Regions from separate parts of the Nocardioides sp. GXQ0305 genome, predicted to be linked through region 1. Evidence: predicted binding sites of a transcription regulator. Region 1 holds the regulator's gene; each other region holds the start of a gene.
The links. The regulator HrcA, encoded in region 1, represses chaperone genes, less so after heat shock. The targets are predictions, from matches to a motif close to TTGGCACTCGNNNNNNNCGAGTGCCAA.

Region 1 (9,700 bases):
CTGCCGGTGGAGTTCACGACGACCGACGGGCCGGTCGACCAGGTCCTCGGCACCGCGTCGGTGGAGCCGCAGACCGCGGCGACCCCCATCGACATCCTGTCCCACGTCAACCTGAGCGCCCCCGACGAGGGACAGGCCGTCTCCGGCCGGATGTCCGTCGAGGGCGTGGCCAGCTCCTTCGAGGGCAACGTCCCCTGGACGCTGACCGACGAGGCGGGGCAGACGGTGGACCAGGGCTTCTTCACCGCGAAGGGGTCGATGGGCGTGCAGCTCCATCCGTTCCGCGGCAGGATCGACCTCTCCTCCGTCGAGCCCGGCACCTACACCCTCGAGGTCACCACCGACGACCCGACGGGCGGGGCCGAGGGGCCCGGCGCCTTCTCCGACACCCGCCGCATCGTCGTCGAGTGAGCGGGTCCGCCCTCTTTCCGGCGGCCCTTGACCCCCTCCGGGGCCGGTCGTAACGTCACCAGACGGGGGCGAGGCGCGGTGCCCACCCTCGGGCGTCCCCGGACAGCAGGGGGACCTCATGTTCATCCAGATCATCCAGGGCAGCTGCCGTCGCCAGGACGAGTGCCGACGGCTCATGGACGAGTGGCTCGCCGACATCGCACCCGGCGCCGTCGGGTGGCTCGGCGGCACCTACGGCTTCACCGACGACGGCCAGCTGGTCGCGGTCGTCCGCTTCGAGTCGCGCGAGGCAGCGATGGCCAACTCGGCCCGCGAGGAGCAGGGCGCGTGGTGGAGCCGGATGGAGGCCTGCTTCGACGGCCCGGTCGAGTTCCACGACTGCGACCGCGTCGTGATGATGCTCGAGGGCGGGTCCGACCAGGCCGGCTTCGTCCAGGTCATCCGCGGCCGGCTCGACGACCCCGATGCCCTCGAGTCCGGGATGCGGGAGATGGAGACGCTGCTCCACGAAGCGCGGCCGGAGATCATCGGCGCCACGTTCGCGATCGAGCCCGACGGCACCTTCACCGAGACGGTGGCCTTCACCAGCGAGGCGGCCGCCCGGGAGGCGGAGTCGCGGACCGTTCCCGACTCCGGGCCGATGCACGACGCCATGGCCAGCTGGGACCGGATGGTCCACGACCTGAGCTTCCACGACCTGCACCACCCGTGGTTCGCGTCGAAGGCGTGACGCGCTAGCCCCAGCGCGGGGTACGGACGAGGAGGGCCGCCGCGGCCGCGAGCCCGGCGGTGGAGGTCCGCAGCACCTCGGCGCCGAGCCGCACCGGCGTGGCCCCGGCGTCGACGAACCCGGTGACCTCCTCGTCGGTCAGCCCGCCCTCGGGACCGACCACGAGCACGACGGTGCCGGTCGCGGGCACCTCGACCGTGGACAGGGTCGTGGTCGCGTCCTCGTGCAGGACCAGCGCCAGGTCGGCGTCGGCCACCAGGTCCGCCGCGTCGGCGGTCGAGGCGAGCGGCGCGACCTGCGGGTGCCAGGTGCGACGTGCCTGCTTGGCGGCCTCCCGGGCGGTGGCCCGCCACTTCGCCAGCGACCGGGCGGCGCGCTCGCCGCGCCAGACCGCCACGCTGCGCGACGCTGCCCACGGCACGACGGTGTCGACGCCGATCTCGGTCAGCACCTCGACCGCGCGCTCGCCGCGGTCGCCCTTGGGCAGGGCCTGGACCACGACCAGCTCGGGCTCCGGTCGCGGCTCGTGGCGGACGTCGTCGACCGCGACCTCGAAGACCCGCTTGCCGGTCGAGACCACGGCGCCCGTGGCCGCGGCTCCGACGCCGTCGGTGAGCACCACCTGCTCACCGGCGCGCAGCCGCCGTACGGCCACGGCGTGGTGGGCCTCGTCGCCGGTCACCGCGACCGTCGAGCCCGGCGCCACGCCGTCCAGCGACGGCACCAGGTGGACGGGGAGGCTCATCGGTGCCGGGATCAGTGCGGGTTGAACGCGTCGCGGAGCCGTCCGAAGACCGACTTCGACGCCGGCCGGACCTGCCCCGTCGGCTGCTCCTCGCTGCGGAGCGCGGCCAGCTCGTGCAGCAGCTCCTCCTGCCGCGGGTCGAGGCGGGTCGGCGTCTCCACGACCGTGTGGACCACCAGGTTGCCGCGTCCGCCACCCCGCAGTCCCGGGACCCCACGGCCGCGGAGCACCTGCTCGGCGCCCGACTGGGTGCCGGGCCGGATCTCGAGGTCGAAGCTGGTCTCGACCCCGGACCCCGCCCCCTGGTCGAGGTCGGCCTCGAGGGTCGGCAGGGTCAGCGTGGTGCCGAGGGCGGCCGCGGTCATCGGGAGCGTGATGGTGCAGTGCAGGTCGTCGCCCTGCCGGGTGAAGGTGTCGTGGGCGGCCACGTTGATCTCCACGTAGAGGTCACCCGCCGGACCGCCGCCCGGGCCGACCTCCCCCTGCTCGCCGAGCTGGACCCGGGTGCCGGTGTCGACGCCGGCAGGGATCTTGACGGTCAGCGTGCGGCGCGAGCGGACCCGTCCGTCGCCCGAGCACTCGCGGCACGGGTCCGGGATGATGGTGCCGAAGCCGCGGCAGGCCGCGCACGGGCGCAGCGTCCGGACCTCGCCCAGGAACGACCGCTGGACGTGGGCCACCTCGCCGGCTCCCCGGCAGGTCTCGCACGGCACCGGGTGGCTCCCGGGGGCCGCTCCCTCGCCACCGCAGGTCGTGCAGACGACCGCGGTGTCCACCTTGAGCTCGCGGGTGACGCCGAAGGCGGCCTCGGCCAGCTCGACGTCGATCCGGATCAGGGCGTCCTGGCCGCGGCGTACGCGGGACCGCGGACCACGCCCGCCTCCGGGCGCGGCGCCGCCGCCCCCGAAGAACGCGTCCATGATGTCGGTGAACGAGAAACCCGCACCCTGGCCACCGAAGCCGCCCATCCCTGCGAACGGGTCACCACCGCGGTCGTACGCCGCCCGCTTCTGCGGGTCCGAGAGGACCTCGTAGGCGCGGGAGACCTCCTTGAACTTCTCCTGCGAGGCGGCGTCCGGGTTGACGTCGGGGTGGTACTGGCGCGCCAGCTTTCGGTAGGCCTTCTTGATGTCGTCGGCGTCCGCGTCGCGGGTGACGCCCAGGAGGTCGTACAGGTCCTGGCTCAACGGTGTTCCTTCATGTCGTCCGTGGGGTGGTCGGGGTGGCTCATGCCTCGTCGAGGATCCGGGAGACGTAGCGCGCAACCGCGCGCACCGCGGCCATGGTCCCGGGGTAGTCCATGCGGGTGGGGCCGACGATGCCGAGGGCGGCGAGCGCCTCGTCACCGGGGCCGTAGCCGGTCGCGACCACGCTGGTCGAGGCGAGCTCCTGGTAGGGGCCCTCGTGACCGATCCGGACCGTGACGGTGTCGCCGCTGGCCTCGCCCAGCAGCTTGAGCAGCACGACGTGCTCCTCCAGCGCCTCGAGGAGCGGGCGCACCGCGGAGTCGAAGCTGTCGCCGTAGCGGGCGAGGTTGGCGGCCCCGCCGACGACGATGCGCTCGTCGGACCGGTGGTCGTCCATCGCCTCCGCGAGGGCCTCGACGACCGGGGCGGCGGTCGCGACGTCGGCGGCCAGAGCCCGCAGCGCGGTCACGGCGTCGGCGATGGTCTGGCCCGTCGCGGCCCGGTTGACCTGGAGCCGCAGGTCGGACAGCACGTCGTCGGTGAGGGTCGTCGTCATCTCGACCAGTCGCTGCTCGACCCGGCCGGTGCTGAGGATCAGCACCGTCAGCAGCCGACTGGGGCTGAGCGCGACCAGCTCGACGTGACGGACCGTGCTCCGGCTGAGGGTGGGGTACTGGACGACGGCCACCTGGCGGGTCAGCTGGGCCAGCAGGCGCACCGAGCGGTGGACGACGTCGTCGAGGTCGACGGCTCCGTCGAGCAGCGTCGTGATCGCGCGACGTTCGGCCACGCTCATCGGCTTGACGGTGGTGAGCCGGTCGACGAAGAGCCGGTAGCCCTTGTCGGTCGGCACCCGCCCGGCGCTGGTGTGGGGCTGGGTGATGAAGCCCTCCTCCTCCAGCGCCGCCATGTCGTTGCGGACCGTCGCGGGCGAGACCCCCAGCCGGTGCCGCTCGACGAGGGCCTTGGAGCCGACCGGCTCCTCGGTGGCGACGTAGTCCTCGACGATCGCCCGGAGCACGGCGAGCCTGCGTTCGTCCTGCACGTTCGCCACCTCCCTGACTCGTCGGGCACCCTCTGGCACTCACTTCGGCTGAGTGCCAAGCCTACTAGCCTCTGCTCCATGGCTGACTTCGCCGAGGTGGCGTCCCGGGTCTGGGTGGCGCGCTACGAGTGGTTCGACGCCAACGTCACGGTGCTGGGCGGCGACCGCGGTCTGCTGGTGGTCGACACCCACGGCTCCACGGCGGCCGGACGCACCGTGGTCGACGACGTAAGCCGGCTCGGTGCCGGCGAGGTCGTCGGGGTGGTGAACACCCACTGGCACTTCGACCACACGTTCGGCAACGAGGCCTTCCGGGAGGCGTGGCCGGCGGCGCCGGTGACCGCCCACGAGGACGCGGCCGACGAGCTGGCACGACGCGGCGAGGAGATCCGCCAGCGGTACGCCGACTCCCCGGACGACCCGCACCGGGACGAGGTCCTGGCCACCCGGGTCGTGCTGCCCGACGACACGTTCTCCTCCGCCAGGGTGCTCGACCTCGGCGACCGTGCGGTCGAGCTGGTCCACCCCGGGCGCGGGCACACGGCCGGTGACCTCGTCGTCCGGGTCCCCGATGCCGACGTGCTGCTCGCCGGCGACCTGGTCGAGGAGTCCGCCCCGCCGGCGTACGGGTCGGACTGCTTCCCGCTGGAGTGGCCGCTGAGCCTCGACATCGTGCTGGGGCTGACGACCAGCGGCTCGGTCGTCGTGCCTGGGCACGGCGCACCGGTCGACCGCGACTACGTCGAGGTGCAGCGCAACGAGATCGGCATCGTCGCCGAGACCGTGCGCGACCTCGCCTCGCGGGGGGTGCCGGCGGCCGGGGCGATCGGCGCCGCCGACTGGCCCTGGGAGCCGGGGTTGCTGGAGCAGGCGGTGGTGCGCGGCTACGAGCAGCTGCCGCGCAGCCAGAAGCGGCTGCCCCTCCTGTAGCCGTTGGGGTGTGTGGCCCGGACCCGGCGGCGGCTAGGTTCGGGGGCATGAGCGAATCCGAGGGAGAGCAGGGCGGCATCCGCGACGAGGACCTCCCCGAGGACCTGCAGCCCGGCGAGGACAACCCGCTCGCCGAGTCCGTGGACACCGACGAGGTCGACCGCGACGAGCTCGACCTGCACGGGGGCAAGACCCCCGAGGAGAGCGCCGACGACCAGAGCGGTGACTCCGCGGACGACGCGGATCAGTAGTCACCGGCGCGCCCTGCCGGGCCTCACCTCGCCGCGCTCCTAGCGTGTCCGGGTGACTCCTCCGGCCGCACCCGACCGCTACGGCTCCGATGTGCTCGCCACCGACTGGCGGGCGCCGAGGAAGGGGCGCGCGACAGAGGCCCCGGCGACCCGGGGCGAGGTGGTGGAGGAGGTCGAGACCGACTTCTGCGGCGAGATCGTGGCCGTCGACCGCGACCTCCACACGGTGACCCTGGAGGACCGCCGGCAGCGGCGCCGGACCTTCCCACTCGGTCCGGGGTTCCGGCTCGAGGGGCGTCCCGTGATCCTGGTCGCGCCCCCGACGACGGCTGCGCCCGCGAGGCCGACGCGCACCGCGTCCGGGTCCGTCGCCGTGCACGGCGCGAAGGCCCGGGTGGCGCGGCAGAGCCGGATCTACGTCGAGGGCCGCCACGACGCCGAGCTGGTCGAGAAGGTCTGGGGCGACGACCTGCGGGTCGAGGGGGTCGTGGTCGAGTACCTCGGCGGCGTCGACGACCTCGCCGAGCAGTTGCGCGACTTCGGGCCGGGCCCCGGCCGCCGGGTCGGCGTTCTGGTCGACCACCTGGTGCCGGGCTCGAAGGAGAGCCGGATCGCCGACGCCGTACGCCGCTCCCCCGTCGGACCGCACGTGCTGGTAGTCGGGCACCCGTTCATCGACGTCTGGCAGGCGGTGAAGCCGGCACGGCTCGGCATCGGCGCCTGGCCCGAGGTGCCCCGGCGCGAGGACTGGAAGACCGGGACCTGTCAGCGGCTCGGCTGGCCGCACCGGGACCAGGCCGACATCGCCCGCGCCTGGCAGCACGTCCTCGGCGGCGTCCGCGGCTTCCAGGACCTCGACCCGGCCCTGCTCGGACGGGTCGAGGAGCTCATCGACTTCGTTACGCTGGAGCCATGAGCGAGCCGGGCGGTGCGACCTGGGGCCAGCCCCCCGAGGCCCTCACCCAGGAGGAGAAGACCTGGGCGCTGGTGGCGCACATCGGCACCCTGGTCGCGGCCTACATCGCCCTCGGGTTCCTCGCCCCGCTCCTGGTGATGCTGGTGAAGGGCGACGCGTCGCCGTTCGTCCGGCGCCACGCGGTCGAGTCGCTGAACTTCCAGATCTCGCTGCTGATCTACTCGATCGTGGGCGCGATCGTGGCGTTCGTGCTGGCGGTGGCCACGTTCGGGATCGGGCTCGTGGTCCTCGTGCCCCTGGTGATCGTGCTGGCGATCGCGGTCCTGGTGCTGATCATCATGGCGACGGTCAAGGCCGGCAACGGCGAGGACTACCGCTACCCGCTGACCATCCGGTTCATCTCCTAGGCCTCGCCTCAGGGCAGCAGGTCGCGGACCACGGCGTCGGCCAGCAGCCGCCCCTCGCGGGTGAGCACCAGCCGGCCGGGGGCCTCCGCGAGCAGGCCCCGCGCGACCAGCCCCGGCACCGCCTGCCGACCGGCGTCGTCCAGGACGGCGGGGTCCAGACCGGCGGCCAGACGGGTCTCCAGCAGCACCCGCTCGACCCGGCGCTCCTCCCCCGTCAGCGTCTCCCGCGCATGGGCAGGGCTGGCTCCCGCACCGAGCCGCTCGGCGTACGCCGCGGGGTGCTTGACGTTCCACCACCGGACGCCACCGACGTGCGAGTGCGCGCCGGGACCGACGCCCCACCAGTCCGCGCCTGTCCAGTACAGGAGGTTGTGCCGGCACCGCGCTGCTTCGTCACGCGCCCAGTTGGAGACCTCGTACCAGTCCAGGCCGGCCGTCGCGAGCCGCTCGTCGGCGAGGAGGTACTTGTCGGCGAGGTCGTCGTCGTCCGGCGCCGCCAGCTCGCCGCGGCGCACGGCTCGGGCCAGCGCGGTGCCGTCCTCGACGATCAGCGCGTACGCCGACACGTGGTCCGGCGCGCAGTCGAGCGCGGCGTCCAGGGAGGTCTCCCAGTCGCGCACCGACTCCCCGGGGGTGCCGTAGATCAGGTCGAGGCTGACCTGCTCGAAGCCGGCCGACCGTGCCCAGCCGACCGCGGCCGGGACGCGGAGCGGGTCGTGGGTCCGGTCGAGCGTGGCGAGCACGCGGGGCACGGCCGACTGCATCCCGAAGGAGATGCGGGTGTAGCCGGACTCGCGGAGCTCGTCGAGGTCCCAGCGGGTCACCGAGTCGGGGTTGGCCTCGGTCGTCACCTCGACGTCGGGGGCCAGCCCGAACTCCGCTGCCGCCGCCGCCAGCACCGCCGCCAGGTCGGCGGGCGGGAGCAGGGTGGGCGTCCCTCCGCCGAGGAAGATCGTCGAGACCGGCAGGTCCACGGGCCCCAGGACCCGCCGGGCCATCCGGATCTCGGTGATCGCCGACTCGGCGTACGTCGCGCGCGAGACGCCGGACCCGAGCTCGTCGGCAGTGTAGGTGTTGAAGTCGCAGTAGCCGCACCGGACCCGGCAGAACGGGACGTGCACGTAGAGCCCGAAGGGCTGCTTCCCGAGGTCGGCCAGCGCTTCCTCCGGCAGCCGGCCGTCGGGGGGCGCCGGGTCCCCCGGGGGCGGGGCGGACGGCACCGGACCATGCTGCCACACCCCCCGCCAGGCGCCCCGGTCAGCTGCGGGAAGAGCCTCAGGCGTAGAAGGCGTCCAGCCGCTCCCTGTAGTTGTCCTCGACGACGTTGCGCTTCACCTTCATCGAGGGCGTCAGCTCGCCCGACTCGACGCTCAGGTCGTGGTCGAGGAGCTCCCACTTCTTGATGGTCTCCCAGCGGTTGAGGTTGCTGTTGAGCTCGTCGACGTAGCCCTGCACCATGGTGCGGCACGTGTCGGAGGCGACGATGTCGGCGTAGTCGCCGCTGACGCCGTTCTCCTCCGCCCAGCCGGCGATCGCGTCCGGGTCGAGCGTGACCAGGGCGACGCAGAAGTTCCGCTCGTTGCCGAACACCATGAACTGGCTGGCGTAGGGGCAGATCGCCTTGAACTTCGACTCGATGGCCGGCGGGGCGACGTACTTGCCGCCGGAGGTCTTGAAGAGCTCCTTGATCCGCCCGGTGATGGTCAGGTAGCCGTCGGGGTCGACCGACCCCTTGTCGCCCGTGCGGAGCCAGCCGTCGTCGGTGAGCGTCGCAGCGCTCTCCTCGGGGAGGTTGTGGTAGCCGTCCATCACGCCCGGCCCCTTGATCTGGATCTCGTCACCCTCACCGAGCCGGACCTCGGTGCCGGGCACCGCGGGCCCGACCGTGCCGAACCGGTAGTCCAGCGGGTGGTTGACGAAGGACCCGGCCGAGCTCTCGGTGAGGCCGTAGCCCTCGAGGATCAGGATCCCGGCGGCGTGGAACCACTCGGCGATGTCGCGGTTGAGCGCCGCGGCGCCCGAGATGAAGAACCGCACCCGGCCGCCGAAGCGCTCGCGGACCTTGCTGAACACCAGCCGGTCGAAGAGCGCGTGCTGCACCTTGAGCGGGAGCGGCACCGGCTTGCCCTCGCGCTCGAGGCGGTCCACCTCGAGGCCGACCTTGAACGCCTGGGTGAAGATCTTCTCCTTGGCGCCGCCCTCCGAGGCGGTCATGGTGACGATCCGGCCGTGTGCCTTCTCGAAGATGCGGGGTGCGGCGCCCATGAACGTCGGCTTGACCACGCCCAGGTTGTCGACGATCTTCTCCACCCGGCCGTCGATGGCGGTCGCGAAGCCGCAGGCCATCTGCGTGGACAGCAGCACCTTGCCGAACGAGTGCGCCATCGGGAGCCACAGGAACTGCAGGTCGTCCTCGTGGAGGATGTCCTGCGCCTTGATCGCCTCACCCTCGTAGACCCAGGAGCGGTGCTTGAGGCGGACACCCTTGGGGCGGCCGGTCGTGCCGGAGGTGTAGATCAGGGTGGCGAGCTGGTCGGGGGAGATGCCGCGGGCCACCTCCTCGACCGCGCCCGGGTGGTCGGCGAGGTGGGCCTTGCCGAGCTCGGCCAGGTCGTCGAGCGTGATGATCCAGTCACCGTCCGCCTTGCCGTCGAAGGTGACGACCTTGGCGAGGTGGGGCAGCTCGCTCTTGTGCTCGACCAGCTTGGCGAGCTGGTCGTCGTCCTCGGCGAAGACCACCCGGCACTCGGAGTCACCCAGGATGTAGCCGGTGTCGCGGCTGTTGGTGGTCGGGTAGACGGTGGTCGTGGCTGCTCCCGCACACATGATGGCCAGGTCGGCCAGGATCCACTCGTAGCGGGTGCCCGAGGCGATGCCCACCCGTTGCTCCGGCTCGATCCCCAGCGCCAGCAGGCCCGCCGCGAGCCCCTGGACCTGGTCGCCCGCCTGCCGCCAGGTCACCGACTCCCAGGTCTCGCCCACCGGGTAGCGGAACGCCTCGAGGTCGGCCGAGCGTTCGACACGGTCGAGGAACTGCACGGCCACGTTGGCCGGCATGGTGTCGAGAAAGCTGGTGTC
Region 2 (9,700 bases), on a different contig from region 1:
GCGCTGGGCCCCCACTACGCGTGTCCGGAGTGCTTCGGGCCGCTCGAGGTGGCCTACGACTACCCCGCGGTCACCCGCGCGGAGATCGAGGCGGGGCCGCGCAACATGTGGCGCTACAAGGCGCTGCTGCCGGTCCCCAGCGACATCGAGGAGTCGCCCAACACCGAGCCCGGTTTCACCCGGCTGCTCGAGGCGCGCAACCTCGCCGCCGCGCTGGGGCTGAGCCGGCTGTGGGTCAAGGACGACTCCACCAACCCGACCAACTCCTTCAAGGACCGGGTCGTCGCCTGCGCGCTGAGCGCGGCTCGCGAGCTCGACGCGAAGGTCTTCGCGTGTCCGTCGACCGGCAACCTCGCGAACGCCGTGGCCGCGGCCGGTGCCCGCGCCGGGATGAAGACCGTGGTGTTCATCCCGAGCGACCTCGAGAAGCCCAAGCAGGTCAACTCCGCGGTCTACACCGACTCGCTGGTCGCGGTGGAGGGCAACTACGACGACGTCAACAAGCTCGCCTCGGAGATCGCCGGCGAGGAGGACGGCTGGGCGTTCGTCAACGTCAACGTCCGGCCCTACTACGCCGAGGGCTCCAAGACCCTCGGGTACGAGATCGCCGAGCAGCTCGGCTGGCGGCTGCCCGACCAGGTCGTGATCCCGGTCGCCTCTGGTGCCCAGCTGACCAAGGTCGACAAGGCCTTCCAGGAGCTGATCCGGCTGGGGCTGGTCGAGGACAAGCCCTACCAGGTGTACGGCGCGCAGGCCACGGGCTGCTCGCCGGTCGCCACCGCGTGGAAGGCGGGGGTCGACGCGATCCGTCCCCAGAAGCCCGACACCATCGCCAAGTCACTGGCCATCGGCAACCCCGCCGACGGCATCTACGTTCTGGACATCTGCAGGCGCACGGGTGGTGCGGTGGAGGACGTCTCCGACGACGAGGTGCGCGAGGGCATCCTGCTGCTTGCCCGGACCGAGGGCATCTTCACCGAGACCGCGGGCGGGACGACGACCGCGGTGCTGCGAAAGCTGGTCGAGAGCGGCCAGCTCGACCCCGAGCTCGAGACCGTCATCATCAACACCGGCATGGGCCTGAAGACGCTCGACGCCGTCGCCGACCGGGTCGGTGCCGCCGCCACCATCGAGCCGTCCTACGCGGCCTTCACCGCCACCGGCCTCGCCGACTAACGTCGCACCACACCCGACCAGGGCACCACCGAAAGGGGCACCATGAGCGTCTCCGTCCGGATCCCGACCATCCTGCGCACCTACACCGGCGGCGAGTCGGAGGTGAGCGCGGAGGGCGGCACCCTCGCCGAGGTCCTCGAGGACCTCGACACCCACCACTCCGGCATCAAGGGACGGATCGTCGACGAGACGGGCGAGCTGCGTCGGTTCGTGAACGTGTACGTCGGCAACGACGACGTGCGCTTCCTGGACAACCTGGCGACCCCCACCCCCGACGGCGCCCAGGTCTCGGTGATCCCGGCGGTCGCGGGCGGCTGACCGACCCGTCACCCGCCGCCTGCGGCGAGTTCGCCGGCCGTTCAGGTGGGTGTGGTTCAACAGGTGGGTGTCGCGCTCCCGCCTTCTCGTGACCTCGGCCGCCCTCGTCGGCGGCGTGGCCCTCGGCGCCTGGCTCGGCGGCCGGCACGTCCTGGCGCGCCAGGCCGCCGCCGTACGTGCGGTGATCGGCAAGCCGCTCGGCGAGCAGCCGCCGTACGCCGACCGGGTCTGGCGGAAGCGCTACGAGGGCGAGCCGGTGGAGCTGGTCCTGCTCGGGGACTCGATCGCTGCCGGCCTCGGGGCCGAGCGGCGCAAGGACACGCTCGGTGGTCGCCTGGCCCGCGGCCTGGCCAAGCAGACCCGCCGACCCGTCCGGCTGCGCACCGTGGCCGTGGTCGGCTCGGAGTCGAGTGCGCTGCCCGACCAGCTGGTGGCGCTGCCCCTGACCTACCGGCCCGACGTCGCCGTCGTGGTGGTCGGGGGCAACGACGTCACCCACCGGGTGCCCGTCGGCGAGTCCGTGCGGCACCTCGTCGAGACGGTCGAGGCGCTCCGTGCCCGGGGGGCCGAGGTCGTGGTCGGCACCTGTCCCGACCTCGGGGCCCTCCAGCACGTCCCGCAGCCGTTGCGCGGGCTCGGCTCGCGGGTCTCCCGCCAGCTGGCCGAGGCCCAGCGGGACGCGGCGACGGCCGCGGGCGCCCGCGCGGTCTCGCTCCGCCACGTGGCCGGCCCGTTCTTCGTCACGAATCCCGACGAGATGTTCAGCCTGGACCGGTTCCACCCGAGCGGCCTGGGCTACAAGCGCACGGCACAGGCGATGCTGCCCTCGGTCCTGCACGCGCTCGGTCAGCACGACGAGCTCCCGTTCGGGCACCACGCCCCGCTGCGCAGCCTGTTGCTCCTGGCGCTGCCGGCGGGCTGGGTCAGCGCACGTCGATGACCGTCGCGTGGCCCCGGTCGTCGATCCGGACGGTCGCGACCCCGCCTCGCTCCGCGAGGCGCCGCTCCAGCTCGGCAGCCCGGTCCTGGGGCACGAAGTACGACTCGATCCCGCAGTGGATCGCCCGGTCGGTGTCGTCGCACGCGAGGTAGGGCGCCTCCGCGGGACGGGTCCGGCGCCAGCCCGCGGCGACCCAGGTGCCGTCCCGCTCGACGAGGGGGACGTAGACCGCACCCCGCTGTCCGTCGTCCCTGCTGGGGGGCTGCGAACCGCCCGGGGCCTGCAGGCCGGGGTAGTCGAGGGTGACGTAGGCACCGCGGAACGGGTCGATCGGATCCAGCGGCCGTACCTCCATCCGGTAGTCCTCACCGGTGAGGCGACTCGAGAGCTGGGGCGCGACCGCGGCGCCGACGAACGCGAGCTGGGCGACCGCCACCAGTGCGACGACCACGACGCGGTTCACGACTGATCCTCGGACGACGCGATGACCGCGGCGAGCCGGCGTCTGGTGCGGTCGAAGAGCACGCCGGTCCCGAGGAACACCAGACCGAGGACCACGAACAGCCAGGCGCCCTCGATGATCCGGGCGAACACCGCGAAGCTCTGGAACGTCACGAACACGACCAGCGCGGTGGTGGCCGTCGCGGTGAGCGTTCGGCTGTCGCGCAGGGTCCCGAGGACGGCCACGGCGACCGCGACCACGACGTAGACGGCGACGCTGACCACAGCATGCAGCCAGTCGCCCGTGGTGAGCACGTCGACGTCGGCGCCGGTGTCCCAGGCGACCAGCAGCAGGGCCGCGGCAGCCAGCCCGAGTGCGGCGAGCGGCTCGAGCCGGTCCCGTCCCCTCGCGACGGCCGCGCCGGCGCCCACGGTGAGCACTGCGGCGGCGACCGCTCCGACCAGCCAGCGGTCCCAGGCGAAGCCGTCGGCCGTGACGAACGGGAGCGCGGCGGCGAACAGCCCCACGAGGACGAGGAGGGCGCCCGCCTCGCGCCACGCGTCCGCGAACTCTGTGGCGAACCGGGTGTGCAACGCGGAGAGCCCGGCGGCGACGGTGGCCGCGGCCAGCAGCGCCAGCACCACGCCGAGACCGCTCGGGGCATCCTCCACGACCACCCAGAGGAGCCAGGTCAGGCCGGTCACGAGGCCTACCAGCAGCGGACCGACCGAGCGCACGCCGTACGCCTGCACCAGCGCGCCGAGGGCCCACCAGCCGAGCAGGGCCGGTTGCCAGGCCGGCACCTGCAGGCTCTGTGCTGCCTGGAACACGACCGCACCGAGGACGACCGAGGCCAGCGTCCGCAGCGACATGACCAGCACGCGGGAGGCAGTCGTGCGCGCTGCCGAGCGGGCGGCCAGCACCTCGCTGCCCACGAGGAGGCCCAGCCAGGCGGCCGCGACGAGGAGGAACCGGCCGAGCGGACCGAGCTGGTCCAGGTTGGCGGCGACCAGCCAGATCACGCCCACGCCGACGAAGCCGGCGCCGAGCACCAGGAGCAGGCGGCCGACCGAGTGCCGCCGACTGGCGTCGTAGCGGCCGAGGAGTGACTCCGCCTGCCCGGGCGCGAGCAGTCCCTCGCGGGTCCAGGCCGCCACCTCGCCCCGCAGCCAGTCGAGCTGGCGCGGGCTGGCGGGGCGCGGCTGCGGGTGCTGGGTGGCAGACGGGACGGTGTCTGAGGTCATGCCGCCAGTGTCCGGGCGGACGGGGCCCCGCACATGGGTACGGACACCCAGCCCGGACCTCGACGATCTCGCGAGAGCTGTTTGCACTCGCCCACCCCGAGTGCTAAACATTGGATTGGCACTCGTACCATGAGAGTGACAACACACGACCTGGTGTGCGTTGAGGTCCGTACCGACCGGCGAGCAGGGTTCGTCGGCGCGGGCAGGCCGTTCCGTCGCGGGCAACCCACCGGGTGCCACCAGACTCCCAGAAGGAATCGCAGGAGTTATGCCGAAGCTGATTGCTTTCAACGAGGAGGCCCGCCGCGGGCTGGAGCGGGGCATGAACACCCTCGCCGACGCGGTCAAGGTCACGCTCGGGCCCAAGGGCCGCAACGTCGTGCTCGAGAAGAAGTGGGGCGCCCCGACGATCACCAACGACGGTGTGTCGATCGCCAAGGAGATCGAGCTCGAGGACGCCTACGAGAAGATCGGCGCCGAGCTGGTCAAGGAGGTCGCGAAGAAGACCGACGACGTCGCCGGTGACGGCACGACGACGGCGACCGTCCTGGCCCAGGCGATGGTCCGCGAGGGTCTGCGCAACGTCGCCGCGGGTGCCAACCCGATGAGCCTCAAGCGTGGCATCGAGACCGCGGTCGACAAGGTCGCCGAGCAGCTGCTCGGGATGGCCAAGGACGTCGAGACCAAGGAGCAGATCGCCGCGACCGCGTCGATCTCCGCCGCCGACACCACCGTCGGCGAGATCATCGCCGAGGCGATGGACAAGGTCGGCAAGGAAGGCGTCATCACCGTCGAGGAGTCGAACACCTTCGGGCTCGACCTCGAGCTCACCGAGGGCATGCGGTTCGACAAGGGCTACATCTCGGCCTACTTCGTCACCGACCCCGAGCGGATGGAGACCGTGCTCGAGGACCCCTACGTCCTCATCGCCAACTCCAAGGTCAGCTCGGTCAAGGACCTGCTGCCGCTGCTCGAGAAGGTCATGCAGTCCGGCAAGCCGCTGGTCATCATCGCCGAGGACGTCGACGGCGAGGCGCTGTCCACGCTGGTCGTCAACAAGATCCGTGGCACGTTCAAGTCCGTCGCCGTCAAGGCCCCGGGCTTCGGCGACCGCCGCAAGGCCATGCTGCAGGACATCGCGATCCTCACGGGCGGCCAGGTCATCTCCGAGGAGGTCGGCCTGAAGCTGGAGAACGCCGGACTCGAGCTGCTCGGCCAGGCCCGCAAGGTCGTCATCACCAAGGACGAGACCACCATCGTCGAGGGTGCGGGCGACACCGGCCAGATCGAGGGTCGGGTCAACCAGATCCGTGCCGAGATCGAGAAGAGCGACTCCGACTACGACCGCGAGAAGCTGCAGGAGCGGCTGGCCAAGCTGGCCGGCGGCGTCGCGGTGATCCAGGTCGGTGCGGCCACCGAGGTCGAGCTCAAGGAGCGCAAGCACCGGATCGAGGACGCCGTCCGCAACGCGAAGGCGGCCGTCGAGGAGGGCATCGTGGCCGGCGGTGGCGTGGCGCTGCTGCAGGCCGCCGAGTCCGCCTTCGAGAAGCTGGACCTGTCCGGCGACGAGGCCACCGGCGCCGCGATCGTGCGTGCCGCCACCGAGGCCCCGCTCAAGCAGATCGCGGTCAACGCCGGTCTCGAGGGTGGCGTCATCGTGGAGAAGGTCCGCGGGCTGCAGGCCGGCCACGGCCTCGACGCGGCCACCGGCGAGTACGTCGACATGGTCGAGGCCGGCATCCTCGACCCGGCCAAGGTGACCCGCTCGGCGCTCCAGAACGCCGCGTCGATCGCCGCGCTGTTCCTCACCACCGAGGCCGTCGTGGCCGACAAGCCGGAGAAGGCCGCGGCCGCGCCCGGCGGCGGTGACATGGGCGGCATGGGAGGCATGGACTTTTGATCGCTCAAGGCCTGCGCGCGTGAGCGCGCAGGCCTGTCGGGCGATCAGGTTGAGGAGCGTCGGCACAGGCACGCGCAAAGCGCGGGACTGTGCGAGGCGTCTCGAAACCTCAGCCGTGGTCCGAACTCACTCAACACGCACGCAGGGCCCCGGTTCCACCACGGAACCGGGGCCCTGTGCCGTCGTATGGGTGGTCCCGGCGGCCCGATCTGCGTGGTTCCCCCTACGTGGCCCGCCTCGACCACGCCCACGCTGGCACCTCCGAACACACGAGGAGGAAGTCATGACCCTGTTCATGGACGTGCACGAGAAGGTGGAGGGGCTCACCGCCGAGGCGGTCGGGGAGGCTCACCGGCGCGACGTGGAGGTCCAGGCCGCGTACGGCGTGGACTACCAGCAGTACTGGTTCGACGAGGGCAGCGGCAAGGTCTTCTGCCTGGTCGAGGCCCCGGACGCCGAGGCCGCCGCGCGCGTGCACCGCGAGGCGCACGGACTGGTCGCGGACCAGATCGTCCCGGTGCGCGCGGGCAGCTGAGGCCGCCGGGCTCGCACCCTGTCGCCGGTCCCGGCCGCGGACCATACTTGTCCGATATGGACCCCACGGCCGGGACCGGCGTCGGCCGCGCGCCCGGCCGCCCGGCGAGCCGGACGCTCGTCGGCCGCGACGACGTGCTGCGACGGCTCACCTCGCTCGTGGACGGCGTGGTCGAGTCGGGTCGCCTCACGCCCGCGCTGCTCGAGGGGCCGGCAGGGATCGGCAAGACCCGGGTCGTCTCCGAGCTCGCCGTCCGGGTCGAGGGGCGGGCCGACGTCCTGGTCGGTCACTGCGTCGACGCGGGCGACCAGACGCTGCCGTACGCGCCGCTGGTGGAGGTGCTCACCGAGCTGGTCCGGCGGGAGGGGGTGGCCACGGTGCGCGGGTGGGCCGGCCCGGCAGGCGTGGAGCTGGGGCGCCTGGTGCCGTCGCTCCACGAGGACGCGTCGACCGGCTCGGCGGGTGCCGGGCGGCTCTTCCAGGCCGTCTCGGGCGTGCTCGACGGACTCGCCGCGCGGGGGCCGGTCGTCCTGGTGCTCGAGGACGTGCACTGGATGGACGCCTCCACCCGGGAGCTCGTGGCGGCGCTCGGGCGGCAGCAGGCCGGAGCGATCCTGATGCTGCTGACCCTGCGCAGCGACGAGGCCCCGGTTCCGGCCGGGCTGGGCCGCTTCGTCGCCGAGCTGGTCCGGGCCGGGGACCAGCACCTCGGCCTCGACCCGCTCAGCCGTGACGAGCAGGCCGTACAGGTCAGCGACATCCTCGGCCTGCCGCCCACGCGCCGGCTGCTCGACGAGGTCTGGTCCCGGGCGGAGGGCAACCCGTTCTTCGCCGAGGAGCTGCTCGCGCTGGGCCCGACCGAGCAGCGCGAGCTCCCTGCGACGGTGCGCGGCCTGCTCCTCGCCCGGCTCGACTCGCTGAGCCCGGCGACCCGCCAGGTCCTGCGCACGGCGAGCCTGGTCGGCCGCGAGGTGCCCGACGCCCTCCTCGAAGCCGTGTCGGACGTGCACGCGCAGCGGCTCGAGTCCGCGCTGCGTGAGGCGGTCGAGGCGCACGTGCTGGAGCCGCGCGGCGACGTGCTGGCGTTCCGGCACGCCCTGCTCCAGGAGGCGGTGGCCGCGAGCCTGCTCCCGGGAGAGGCCGCCCGGACCCACCGCCGGCTCGCCGAGGCGCTCACCGAGACGCCGGCGCTGGCGGGTGCCGGGCCCGGCGGTACGGCGGGCAGGATCGCCCGGCACCGGGACGCCGCCGGCGACACCGAGCGTGCTCTCGTCGCTCGGGTCGACGCGGCGCGCGAGGCCTTCGACGGTCTGGCGTTCGCCGAGGCGCTGGTCCACTACGACCGCGCGCTCGTGTTGCTGGACCAGGTGCCCGACGGTGAGTCGTTGCTCGGCGTCCCACGGGCCCGGCTGCTCCGGTGGGCCGCCGAGGTGGCCCACCTCGCGGCCGACCCGGACCGGGCCACCGCCCTGGTGCGGGAGGCGATCGTGGCCACGGATCCCGCCGACCTGCACGCGTTGGGCTGGCTGCACGAGCGGCTCGGCCGCTACCTGTGGATGGCCGGCGACGGGCGGGGCGCGCTGGCGGCGTACGAACAGGCGGTCGCGCTGGTGCCTCCGGAGCCGCCGACCCGTGCCCGCGCCGCGGTGCTCGGAGGTCTGTCGCAGGTCCTGATGCTCGCGGCCAGGTGCGCGGAGTCCGAGCAGCTGGCCCGGGAGGCGATCGCGGTCGCCCGACAGGTCCCGGACGGCCGCCCGATCGAGGGCCACGCGCGCTGCAACCTCGGGGTGGACCTGGCCATGTCCGGTCGGTTCGACGAGGCGATCGCCGAGCTCCGGGAGGCGCGCCGGATCGCCGACGAGGAGTTCGCCGACGTCGACGAGAACGCCCGTGCGCTGGTCAACCTGCACAGTGCCCTCGTGGTCGCGGGGCGCCTGGAGGAGGCGGCCGACGTCGCCCGCGAGAGCGTGCGGGTGGGCGACGAGCTGGGCCTGCGTCGGCGCAAGGGGATCTGGTGTCGCTGCGACGCCGCGGAGGTGCTGGTGCACATGGGCCGCTTCGACGAGGCCGAGCCCTTCCTCGAGGAGTGCCGGGAGCTCGATCCCCACGGCATCGATGCCGTCCGCGCCGACCTGTGCGAGGGCCAGCTGCGGCTGGGCCGTGGAGCGGTCGGCGAGGCCCGTGAGCTGCTGGAGCGGGCGCGGTCGGAGGGCGACCGCATCCTGGACCCGCAGCTGGTGGCGCCGCTCCACGCGGCCCTGCTCGAGGTCGCGCACTGGAGCGGGGACCGGCAGGCTGCCGAGCCGCTGGTCGCGGAGGTGCTCCGGCGGCTCGACCCCACCCAGGTCGCCAGCTTCCAGGCGGCCGTCGCCTCCTCGGTGACGCGTGCCGCAGCGGCCGACGGGTCGACCCAGGACGTCGGGCCGTGGGTCGAGCAGGTGCGGGTCACGCTCGAGGGTCTCCCGGCCGTGCTCCCGCTGGCGGCCGCGGACCTCGCGACGGCCGATGCCGAGATGTCGGGGGACCCGGAGGCCTGGGCGCTGGCCGCTGCGGCCTGGGAGCGCTTCGGCGACCCCTACCACACGTCGTACGCACGACTCCGGTGGGCCGAGGCCCTGCTCGCCACCGGTGGCCCGCGCGAGAGCGCGGCGGACCAGCTGCGGCTCGCGGTCATGAGCGCCCACCGGATCGGCGCCCGACACCTGGCCGAGCACGGCGCCGGCCTCGGACGGCGGGCGCGGCTCTCGGTCGACATCGAGGAGCCGGCCGACAACCGCTACCGCCTCACGGCCCGGGAGCGGGAGGTGCTGGGCCTGGTCGCCCTGGGCCTCACCGACCGCGCGATCGGCGGGCGGCTCTTCATCAGCCATCGCACCGTGGAGCGACACGTGTCCAACCTCCTGGCCAAGCTCGACGCCGGACGCCGGTCCGAGCTCGTCGCGACGGCGCACCGCGAGGGTCTGGTCCCGACCCCCGCGTCCGCCGGGGGCGAGGGGTAGCAGCCGCGCGAGGCGGCGGCAGGCCGGACGTGCGATGAGTCCGGCACCCGCGCCCGGTCGGCACGGTGAGATCAACGGACCGGAAGGACGAGCATTGCGACGCTTCGTGGTCACCCAGAACATCAGCCTGGACGGGTCCATCGAGT
Region 3 (9,700 bases), on a different contig from region 1:
GCTGATCGCCTTCTCGCGGCACGCGCAGGTGATGGAGATCGAGCAGCTCACCGGGCTCGACGCCCGGTGGGACAAGGGCACCAACCTCCACCACGCGCTGCTCCTGGCCAACCGCCACTTCCGCAAGCACCCGACCGCGCAGCCGGTCCTGCTCGTCGTCACCGACGGCGAGCCCACCTCCCACCTCGAGCCCGACGGCGAGGTGCACTTCTCCTACCCGCCGCACCCGCTGACGATCTCCTACGCCGTGCGTGAGCTCGACAACGCGCAGCGGCTGGGCGCGCAGACGACGTTCTTCCGACTGGGCGACGACCCGGGTCTGGCGCGCTTCATCGAGTCCATGGCGCGGCGGGTGGAGGGCAGGGTCGTCGCTCCCGAGCTCGACGACCTCGGAGCGGCCGTGGTCGGCTCCTACCTGGGCGACCGGGCGGCGGCGTCGTACCGCGACCACTTCGGCGACTGGACGGGCGGGCGCGGCTTCTGGGTCGGCTGACCCTCACCCGAGTAGTCGAGTTGGGCCTCCCTCACCGTTGAGTTGGGCTTCCCGCCGCCACGAGGCCCAACTCAACCGCTCTGAGGCCCAACTCGACTATCCAGGGGGTGGGTGGAGGAGGGCGGCGAGCTCCTCGACGCCGTCGACGAGACGGGTGCCCGGTCGCGCCCAAGCGGCGTTCGCGTCGACCGGGTGGACCGGTACGCCGGCCGGCAGCCGGCCGGTTCCCATCAGCTCCTCGGCCAGCGTGGTGGCGCCGGCCAGGTCGTAGCCGCACGGCGCGACCACGAACACGTCGGGCCGCGCCTCCCGGACCGCCTCCCACGTCACCCGCTCCGACTTCGCTCCGGGCGTGCCGAGGAGCGGCTCGCCACCGGCGGCGGTGATCATCTCGGGGACCCAGTGGCCGGGTGCGAACGGCGGGTCGGTCCACTCCAGCAGCATCACCCGCGGCCGCGGCAGCCCCTCGACCCGCGTCCGGACCTCGGCGAGCCGCGCGCGCTGGTCGGCGACGACCGCCTGCGCCGCGGCCTCGTGGCCGGTGGCCTTCCCGAGCACCTCGATCGAGGCGAGCACCTCCTCGAGGGTGTGCGGGTCGATGGTCAGCACCTCGGCGGTGCAGCCGAGGTGGGCCAGCGCGTCGTCGACGACCGAGACGTCGACCGCGCAGACCGCGCACAGGTCCTGGGTCACCACCAGGTCGGCGTCGAGGCCGGACAGGGCTCCGGCGTCGAGGTGGTAAAGGTCCTCGCCGCGACGCATCGCGTCCGCGACGTACGCGTCGATCTCGGCGGGCGAGAGCCCCTCGGGCATCGCCGAGGTCGACACGATCGTGCGGGTCCGGGCCTCGACCGGGAAGTCGCACTCGAAGGTCACGCCCACCACGTCGTCACCGGCACCGATCGCGAACAGGATCTCGGTGGTGGAGGGGAGCAGCGACACGATCCGCACGGGGTCGACCCTACGATCTCTCGGGTGGCCGACCCCGACCTGACCGTCCTGCTGCTGCTCGCGCTGGCCGCGCTGGCGGCGGGGTTCGTGGACGCCGTGGTCGGCGGCGGGGGACTGGTGCTGCTCCCGGCGCTCTTGCTGGGCATGCCGGGCGCGACGCCGGTCCAGGTGCTCGCCACCAACAAGGTCGCGGCGATCTGCGGCACGACCGTCAGCAGCGCGACGTACTACCGCCGGGTCCGGCCCGACCCCCGCACCTTCCTGCCGCTGATGGTCCTCTCGTTCATCGGCGCGGTCCTCGGCGCGGTCGCGGCGTCCTGGATCCCGGCCGAGGCCTTCGACCCGATCGTGCTGGTGGTGCTCGTCGTGGTCGGCGCCTACGTGTTGTTCAAGCCGGAGCTGGGGGAGGAGACCGCGTTGCGGTTCGCAGGCCACCGGCACCTCGCGCTCGCGATGCTGACCGGCCTGGCCATCGGGTTCTACGACGGCGCGCTGGGGCCGGGGACCGGGTCGTTCTTCGTGTTCACGCTGGTCGGGCTGCTGGGCTACTCCTTCCTGGAGGCCAGCGCCAAGGCCCGGTTGGCCAACTGGACCACCAACCTCGGCGCCCTGGTCGTGTTCGTGCCGATGGGGGCGGTGCTGTGGGAGGTCGGCCTGGTGATGGGCCTCTGCAACCTGGTGGGCGGCTACCTCGGCGCCCGGGTCGCGATCTCGCGCGGCAGCCGCTTCGTCCGGACGTTCTTCATCCTCGTCGTGTCGGCGTTCGTGATCACGATCGGCGGTGACGTGCTCGGTGTTTGGTGAGGCGTCCCACCCGACATCCGTGCTGTCGTGCGGATGACGACACCGATGTCGGGTACGACGGGCCCAGCCGGTCGCAGAGGAGTCCGGGGGACGTGGTAACCCCGTGCCCGGGGCTTGGCCGGTGTGGTTGAGTCGCCCGCATGCACCAGGTGAGAGGCGTCGTCGCCCACGGCAAGGGCGAGCCCGTCCGGATCGAGACCATCATCGTCCCCGACCCGGGGCCGGGCGAGGCGCTGGTGCGGGTCCAGGCGTGCGGGGTCTGCCACACCGACCTCCACTACCGCGAGGGCGGCATCAACGACGAGTTCCCGTTCCTGCTCGGCCACGAGGCGGCCGGGACGGTCGAGGCGGTCGGAGAGGGGGTCACCGACGTCGCTCCGGGCGACTTCGTGGTCCTCAACTGGCGCGCCGTCTGCGGCGACTGCCGCGCCTGCAACCGCGGGGAGCCGTGGTACTGCTTCAGCACGTTCAACGCGACCCAGCGGATGACGCTGGAGGACGGCACGGAGCTGAGCCCGGCGCTCGGCATCGGGGCGTTCGCCGAGAAGACCCTGGTCGCGGCCGGTCAGTGCACGAAGGTCGATCCGGAGGCGCGCGCGGCCGCCGTCGGGCTGCTGGGCTGCGGGGTGATGGCAGGTCTGGGGGCCGCGATCAACACCGGTCACGTGGGTCGCGGCAACTCCGTCGCCGTCATCGGCTGCGGCGGGGTGGGTGCCGCCGCCGTCGCCGGGTCGGCGCTCGCCGGGGCGTCGAAGATCATCGCCGTCGACCTCGACGACCGAAAGCTGGAGGGCGCCCGCCGGCTCGGCGCGACCCACACCGTCAACGGCAGCGAGCAGGACCCCGTCGAGGCGATCAAGCAGATCTGCGGCGACGACGGGTCCGACGGTGCCGACGTCGTGATCGACGCCGTGGGCCGCCCCGAGACCTGGAAGCAGGCCTTCTACGCCCGCGACCTCGCCGGGACGGTCGTGCTGGTGGGTGTGCCGACGCCCGACATGAAGGTCCCCGACATCCCGCTGATCGACGTCTTCGGCCGCGGGGGTGCCCTCAAGTCGAGCTGGTACGGCGACTGCCTGCCCAGCCGCGACTTCCCGATGCTGGTCGACCTCTACCGGCAAGGACGACTCGACCTCGACGCCTTCGTGAGCGAGGAGATCGGGCTCGACGACGTGGAGGCGGCCTTCGCCAAGATGGACGGAGGCAACGTGCTGCGCTCCGTGGTGGTGTTCTGATGGCGGTGCGGGTCGACCACGCCGTCGTCAGCGGCACCTTCTCCCTCGACGGCGAGACCCACGAGGTCGACAACAACGTCTGGGTCGTCGGCGACGACGAGCAGTGCGTGGTCATCGATGCGCCGCACGATGTCGACGCGATCCTGGAGGTCGTCGGCGCCCGGTCCGTGAAGGCGATCGTGTGCACGCACGCCCACGACGACCACGTCCGGGTCGCGCCCGAGCTGCGCGAGCGCGTCTCGGCGCCGATCCTGCTCCACCCCGACGACCGCCCGCTCTGGGAGCTCACCCACACCGAGCATCTCTGGGACGCCGACCTCGCGGACGGGCAGTCGATCACCGTCGGCGGCGCGGCCCTGACCGTGCTCCACACCCCGGGGCACGCGCCGGGCGCGGTCTGCCTCTACGTCCACGACCTCGGCTGCGTGTTCACCGGCGACACCCTCTTCCAGGGCGGGCCCGGCGCGACCGGCCGGTCGTTCAGCGACGAGGACGTCATCGTCGAGTCGATCCGCCGGCGCCTGTTCGCGCTGCCCGACGAGACGGTCGTCCACACCGGCCACGGCGACGACACCACGATCGGCGCGGAGCGCGAGTCGCTCGGCTAACCCACGACCAGCGCCGCGAGCTCGGCCACGCCCATCGCCACCACGCTGACGGCGACCGCGGCCGCCCACCCGCCGATGCCCGGCCGTGCGGCGTCCTCCCGCACCCGGCCCCGGTAGCGCCGACGGGTGTCCAGCATCACCCACCCGCACAGCCCCAGGCAGACGGCGAGGACGACGAGCGCCCCACCGCCGAGGTCGCCGTACGTCAGTCGGGCCAGCACCGCAGCGGCGACGGCCACCGACAGGCCGGTGCGCTGCCAGGCGAGCGCGGTGCGCTCGGCCTGCATCCCGTGGACCGGGTGGGCCACGTCAGAACCCCACCAGGACGGCGACGCCGATGGCGATCGTGACGACCGCCAGCAGCAGTCCGAGGGTCGACCCCGGCAGCGGACGCCGGAGCCGGATCGCCCTCTCGGCGGCGGCCCAGCGCCACCAGGACGCGCCGGCGCAGACGATGCCGAGCAGCACCAGCGCGGCGGCGAGGGCCAGCTGCAGGCCGGCGCCCATGGCGAGGTCGATCTGGTCGAGCGCCACCCCGGCCGCGAGCAACGCCAGGGCCGTGCGCAGCCAGGCCAGCAGGGTCCGCTCGTTGGCGAGGCTGAACCGGTAGTCCGGCTCCTCGCCCTCGGCGTACACCCACCCCGGCCAGCGGCGGCGCTCGCTCCCCATGGCAGGAGCCAACCACACCCGGGCGAGGACGCGGGTTGGCCGGCACCCCCGGGCCCGGGCACGATGAAGGCGTGCCCGCGCTCGCCCGATCTCGCCTGCTCGGCGTGCTCACCGTCCTGCTGCTGGCGGCCACCGGCTGCCAGGGCGACGACGACGACCCCGCGACGTCGGGGGGCGACGACCCGCCTGCCGACGCCACGGCGAGCGGAGAGGCCGAGACGCCCGGCCCGGCGGACGAGCTGGCGCTGACGCCGGGCTGGGGCCCCACCGAGGCCGAGCTCGACGCCGCGGCACGACAGGTCGAGCGGCTCCCGCTCCCGGCGCTGGCGGGACAGGTCATCGTCGCGTCCTGGTCCGGCACCGCCGCCCCGGTGCGGATGGTGCGCGACCTGCACCTCGGGGGTGTGGTCGCCTTCGACGAGAACCTGACCTCGCCCGCCCGGACCCGCAGCATGCTCTCGACGCTCCGCCGCAAGGTCGACCGGCCGTGGCCGCTGTTCCTCTCCGTGGACCAGGAGGGCGGGATCGTCGAGCGGGCCGCGACGACGCCGTTCCCGGCGTTCATGAGTGCGGGCGCGGCCGGCGACGAGGCCCTCACCACCCGCGTCTACCGGCAGTACGGCGCCGAGCTGGCCGGCCTCGGCTTCACGGTCGACTTCGCGCCGGTCGCCGACGTCACCAGCGGACCGGACGACCCGACGATCGGCTCCCGCTCCCCGGGCTCGGACCCCCGCCTGGTCGGGGAGCAGGCGGTCGCGGCCGCCGAGGGGCTCGGGGCGGGCGGTGTCGTCCCCGTGCTCAAGCACTTCCCGGGCCACGGCTCGGTGCCCGCGGACAGCCACCTCGAGCTGCCGGTGCAGCAGCGGTCGCTCGGGGAGCTGCGCCGGGTCGACCTGGCCCCGTTCGCCACCGCGATCGACGCCGGCGCCCCCGCCCTGATGACCGGGCACCTCGACGTCCGGGCCGTCTCCCCCCGCAAGCCCTCCAGCCTGTCCCGCAAGGTCACCACCCGCCTGCTGCGTCGCGAGCTCGGGTTCGACGGACTCGTCGTCACCGACTCGCTCCAGATGGCGGCGGTGACGGAGGGTCGCGACCCCGGTGAGGTGGCGGTGAAGGCACTCCGCGCCGGCAACGACGTCCTGCTGATGCCCACCGACCCGGCGGCGGCGCGGGCCGCCATCGTCCGTGCGGTCCGGCAGAACGACCTGCCGCGGTTCAGGCTGCTGCAGGCGGCGGCCCGTCAGGTCGCCCTGCTCGAGCACGCGAGTGGTCGCTCCGGTACGCCGGTCGGATCCGCGCGGGACGCCTCCCGGGAGCTCTCGGCCGCGGCGGTGACCGTCGCGTCCGGCCCGTGCCGGGGTCGCGTGGTCGATGGCGCGGTCGTGGCCACCGGCGATGCCGAGGCGGCCGCGGCCTTCGGCGGTGCCGCCCGGGCGGCGGGCCTGGAGGTGCTGTCGCCCCGAACGGCGCCCGATCGGCTGGCCTCAGCCCGCCCTCGACCCGAGCGCGGGCAGGACGAGAGCGCCTCGGCGTACCGGCAGCGGCTCGTCCGCTGGCGTGCCGCCGAGCGCCGGCGCCGCGCCGCCCTCGCCGACTGGCGGGCGGCCGAGGCGCGGAGGCTCTCGGGCGCGACCACGGTGGCCTTCGCGGGCTACGGCGACGGCCCGGTGTCCGCGGAGGTCGCGGTCGCGACGGACACGCCGTACGTCCTGGCCGGCTCGGACGCCCCGGTGCGGATCGCCACCTACGGCACCACGGCCGGCGCGATGTCGGCCCTCGTCGACGTGCTCACCGGTGAGGAACGGGCCCCCGGTCGGCTGCCGGTCGACGTGGCCGACGTGGAACGACCCGGGTGCTAGAAGGGCTCGACCAGCAGCGCGGTGCCGTGGCCGGCGGCCCTGGTCAGCACCAGGGTCGCGGTCCGGTCGCCGCGCAGCGCCAGCCGGTGCCGCAGCTCCTCGGGGCTGACCGAGACCCCACGCTTCTTGATGGTCAGGACCCCGACCCCGCGCTCGCGCAGCGCGGCCCGGAGCTGCTTCTCGCGGTAGGGGAGCCGTTCGAGGACGCGGTAGCCGCGCGCGAACGGCGTCCGGTACGACGCGTCGCTGGTGAGGTAGGCGATGTGCTCGTCGACCAGGCCGCCGTCGACGCCGGCGGCGACGGCGGTCACCAGGCCCGCCCGGATCACCGCGCCGTCGGGCTCGTAGAGGAAGTCGCCGACCTCGCGCACCCCCGCCCCCGGGTCGTCCTCGTCGGTCAGGGTGGCCAGGCCGCCGTCGCCGATGACCGTGGCGCGACGCGCGGTGGTCGCCAACCGGCCCGACCACAGCGCGGCCTCCTTGACCTCGCCGTGGTCGCTGACCCACTCCGCCTCGACGCCCTCGGGCAGCAGCTCGTGGGGGACGCCGGGCGCCACCTTCACGCAGGAGTCGCGGCGCAGCAGCGCCTCCACGAACGACCAGGGCGGCTCCCAGTCGTCGACCGACCAGGTGCGGCCCCGGGCCGAGCGGCGGGCCGGGTCGGCGTACGCGACGTCGAAGGGGGTGGTGTCGACGGTGGTCGCGTCGGCGACCATCACCGCTCCCGGCACGCCGAGCGCGGCCAGGTTGGCCTCCGCGACCGCCACCCGGACCGGGTCGAGGTCGACGCCGGCGGCCGTGATGCCGGCGGCCGCCGCGGCGACCAGGTCGCCGCCGATGCCGCAGCCGAGATCGACGAGCGTCGAGACCGACGCGGCGCCCAGTCGCGCGGCGCGGTGGCGGGCGACGGAGAGCCGGGTCGCCTGCTCGAGCCCGTCGGGGGTGAAGTACATCCGCGCGGCCTCGGCCCCGAACTTGGCGGCGGCCCGCCTGCGGAGCTCGACCTGCGTGAGCGCCGCCGCGACCTGCTCCGGGGAGGCCTGCCGCCGCAGTTCGCGCTGGATCGTGAGCTCGTCGCCCTCGACCGACGTGGCCGCGGCGAGCAGCTGCTGGCCGTCGTCGGTGAGCAGCCACCGGAAGGCGTCGAGGTCCACCTGCACGATCCTGTCAGACGGAAGGACGGCCCCCTTCTGGCACTCGTTCCGACCGAGTGCTAGCGTCGGTGCTGGCACTCTCGCCGTGAGGGTGCCAGCGCTTGCGACGACGTACGGCTCCCGCGACGGCGTACCGAACCCGCAGGCTCACACGTCCCAGGAGCCGCTGGCTCCCCCAGAGGTTGAAGAGAAAGTGGAGGTTGATCTGAAGTGTCGGTCAACATCAAGCCCCTCGAGGACCGGATCGTCGTGAAGCCGCTCGACGCCGAGCAGACCACCGCCTCCGGCCTGGTCATCCCCGACACCGCCAAGGAGAAGCCCCAGGAGGGCGAGGTCCTGGCGATCGGGCCCGGCCGTATCGACGACAACGGCAACCGCGTCCCCGTCGACGTGGCCGTCGGCGACAAGGTCATCTACAGCAAGTACGGCGGCACCGAGGTCAAGTACGCCGGCGAGGAGTACCTGATCCTCAGTGCCCGCGACGTGCTCGCCGTGGTGGCCTGACCGTTTCCCTGATCCGGGTCGTGTGCCTGAGCGAGCGCCCAGGCGCACGCCCGGGCACACGACCCGATCTCGTTCCTGACTAGGAGAGACATGCCCAAGATCCTGGACTTCGACGACTCCGCCCGGCGGGCGTTGGAGCGGGGCGTCGACGCCCTTGCCGACACCGTCAAGGTGACCCTCGGCCCCAAGGGCCGCTACGTCGTGCTGGACAAGAAGTGGGGCGCGCCGACCATCACCAACGACGGCGTGACCGTCGCCCGTGAGGTCGAGCTCGACGACCCGTTCGAGAACCTCGGTGCCCAGCTCACCAAGGAGGTCGCCACCAAGACCAACGACGTCGCCGGTGACGGCACCACCACGGCCACCGTGCTCGCCCAGGCGATGGTCCACGAGGGCCTGCGCGCCGTGGCTGCCGGCGTCAACCCGATGAGCCTCAAGCGGGGCATGGACGCCGCGGCCGAGGCCGTCGGCGACGCGCTGCTCGAGGCCGCCCGTGAGGTCGAGACGACCGAGGACATGGCCTCCGTCGCCACCATCAGCTCGCGCGACGCCCACATCGGCGACCTGCTCGCCCAGTCCTTCGACAAGGTCGGCAAGGACGGCGTGATCACCGTCGAGGAGTCCAACACCATGGGCACCGAGCTGGAGTTCACCGAGGGCATGCAGTTCGACAAGGGCTACATCTCGGCATACTTCGTGTCCGACCCCGAGCGGATGGAGGCCGTCCTCGACGAGCCCTACATCCTGCTCCACCAGGGGAAGATCTCCTCGGTGCAGGAGCTGCTCCCGGTGCTGGAGAAGGTCATGCAGGCCGGCAAGCCGCTCTTCGTCCTCGCCGAGGACGTCGAGGGCGAGGCGCTGTCGACGCTGGTCGTCAACAAGATCCGCGGCACCTTCAACGCCGTCGCGGTGAAGAGCCCGGCCTTCGGCGACCGCCGCAAGGCGATGATGCAGGACATCGCGACGCTGACGGGCGGCCAGGTCGTGGCGCCCGAGGTCGGCCTCAAGCTCGACCAGGTCGGGCTCGAGGTGCTCGGTCAGGCCCGCCGCGTCGTGGTGACCAAGGACAACACCACGATCGTCGACGGCGCGGGCGACCACGCCGAGGTCGAGGCCCGCGTCAACCAGATCAAGGCCGAGATCGAGAACACCGACTCCGACTGGGACCGCGAGAAGCTCCAGGAGCGGCTCGCCAAGCTGGCCGGTGGCGTGTGCGTGGTCAAGGTCGGCGCCGCCACCGAGGTGGAGCTGAAGGAGAAGAAGCACCGCATCGAGGACGCCGTCTCCGCGACCCGCGCCGCCATCGAGGAGGGCATCGTCCCCGGCGGTGGCTCCTCGCTGGTGCACGCCGTGTCGGTCCTCGACGGTGACCTCGGCCTGTCCGGTGACGAGGCCGCCGGCGTCCGGATCGTGCGCAAGGCCG

Region 2: the regulator HrcA is predicted to act here: its motif matches at 4,201-4,227, upstream of groL (chaperonin GroEL).
Region 3: the regulator HrcA is predicted to act here: its motif matches at 7,810-7,836, upstream of groES (co-chaperone GroES).

What each region holds. Positions count from the first base shown of each region.
Region 1 covers NZ_JBNYXG010000008.1:102,088-111,787, reverse strand. The annotation lists gene ACQ1X7_RS18360 (Gmad2 immunoglobulin-like domain-containing protein) at 1-411, shown strand, start outside; gene ACQ1X7_RS18355 (hypothetical protein) at 530-1,141, shown strand; gene ACQ1X7_RS18350 (16S rRNA (uracil(1498)-N(3))-methyltransferase) at 1,146-1,886, opposite strand; gene dnaJ (molecular chaperone DnaJ) at 1,898-3,073, opposite strand; gene hrcA (heat-inducible transcriptional repressor HrcA) at 3,114-4,118, opposite strand; gene ACQ1X7_RS18335 (MBL fold metallo-hydrolase) at 4,197-5,048, shown strand; gene ACQ1X7_RS18330 (hypothetical protein) at 5,096-5,299, shown strand; gene ACQ1X7_RS18325 (DUF3097 domain-containing protein) at 5,352-6,215, shown strand; gene ACQ1X7_RS18320 (DUF4870 domain-containing protein) at 6,212-6,622, shown strand; gene hemW (radical SAM family heme chaperone HemW) at 6,631-7,842, opposite strand; gene ACQ1X7_RS18310 (AMP-dependent synthetase/ligase) at 7,898-9,700, opposite strand, start outside.
Region 2 covers NZ_JBNYXG010000002.1:555,015-564,714, reverse strand. The annotation lists gene thrC (threonine synthase) at 1-1,176, shown strand, start outside; gene ACQ1X7_RS07645 (MoaD/ThiS family protein) at 1,219-1,494, shown strand; gene ACQ1X7_RS07640 (SGNH/GDSL hydrolase family protein) at 1,583-2,434, shown strand; gene ACQ1X7_RS07635 (GDYXXLXY domain-containing protein) at 2,418-2,897, opposite strand; gene ACQ1X7_RS07630 (DUF2157 domain-containing protein) at 2,894-4,120, opposite strand; gene groL (chaperonin GroEL) at 4,389-6,020, shown strand; gene ACQ1X7_RS07620 (DUF4242 domain-containing protein) at 6,304-6,555, shown strand; gene ACQ1X7_RS07615 (ATP-binding protein) at 6,612-9,554, shown strand; gene ACQ1X7_RS07610 (dihydrofolate reductase family protein) at 9,661-9,700, shown strand, end outside.
Region 3 covers NZ_JBNYXG010000001.1:763,698-773,397, forward strand. The annotation lists gene ACQ1X7_RS03670 (VWA domain-containing protein) at 1-493, shown strand, start outside; gene ACQ1X7_RS03675 (ABC transporter substrate-binding protein) at 590-1,444, opposite strand; gene ACQ1X7_RS03680 (sulfite exporter TauE/SafE family protein) at 1,469-2,248, shown strand; gene ACQ1X7_RS03685 (S-(hydroxymethyl)mycothiol dehydrogenase) at 2,389-3,483, shown strand; gene ACQ1X7_RS03690 (MBL fold metallo-hydrolase) at 3,483-4,091, shown strand; gene ACQ1X7_RS03695 (DUF202 domain-containing protein) at 4,088-4,399, opposite strand; gene ACQ1X7_RS03700 (DUF202 domain-containing protein) at 4,401-4,760, opposite strand; gene ACQ1X7_RS03705 (glycoside hydrolase family 3 N-terminal domain-containing protein) at 4,832-6,619, shown strand; gene ACQ1X7_RS03710 (THUMP-like domain-containing protein) at 6,616-7,773, opposite strand; gene groES (co-chaperone GroES) at 7,984-8,277, shown strand; gene groL (chaperonin GroEL) at 8,368-9,700, shown strand, end outside.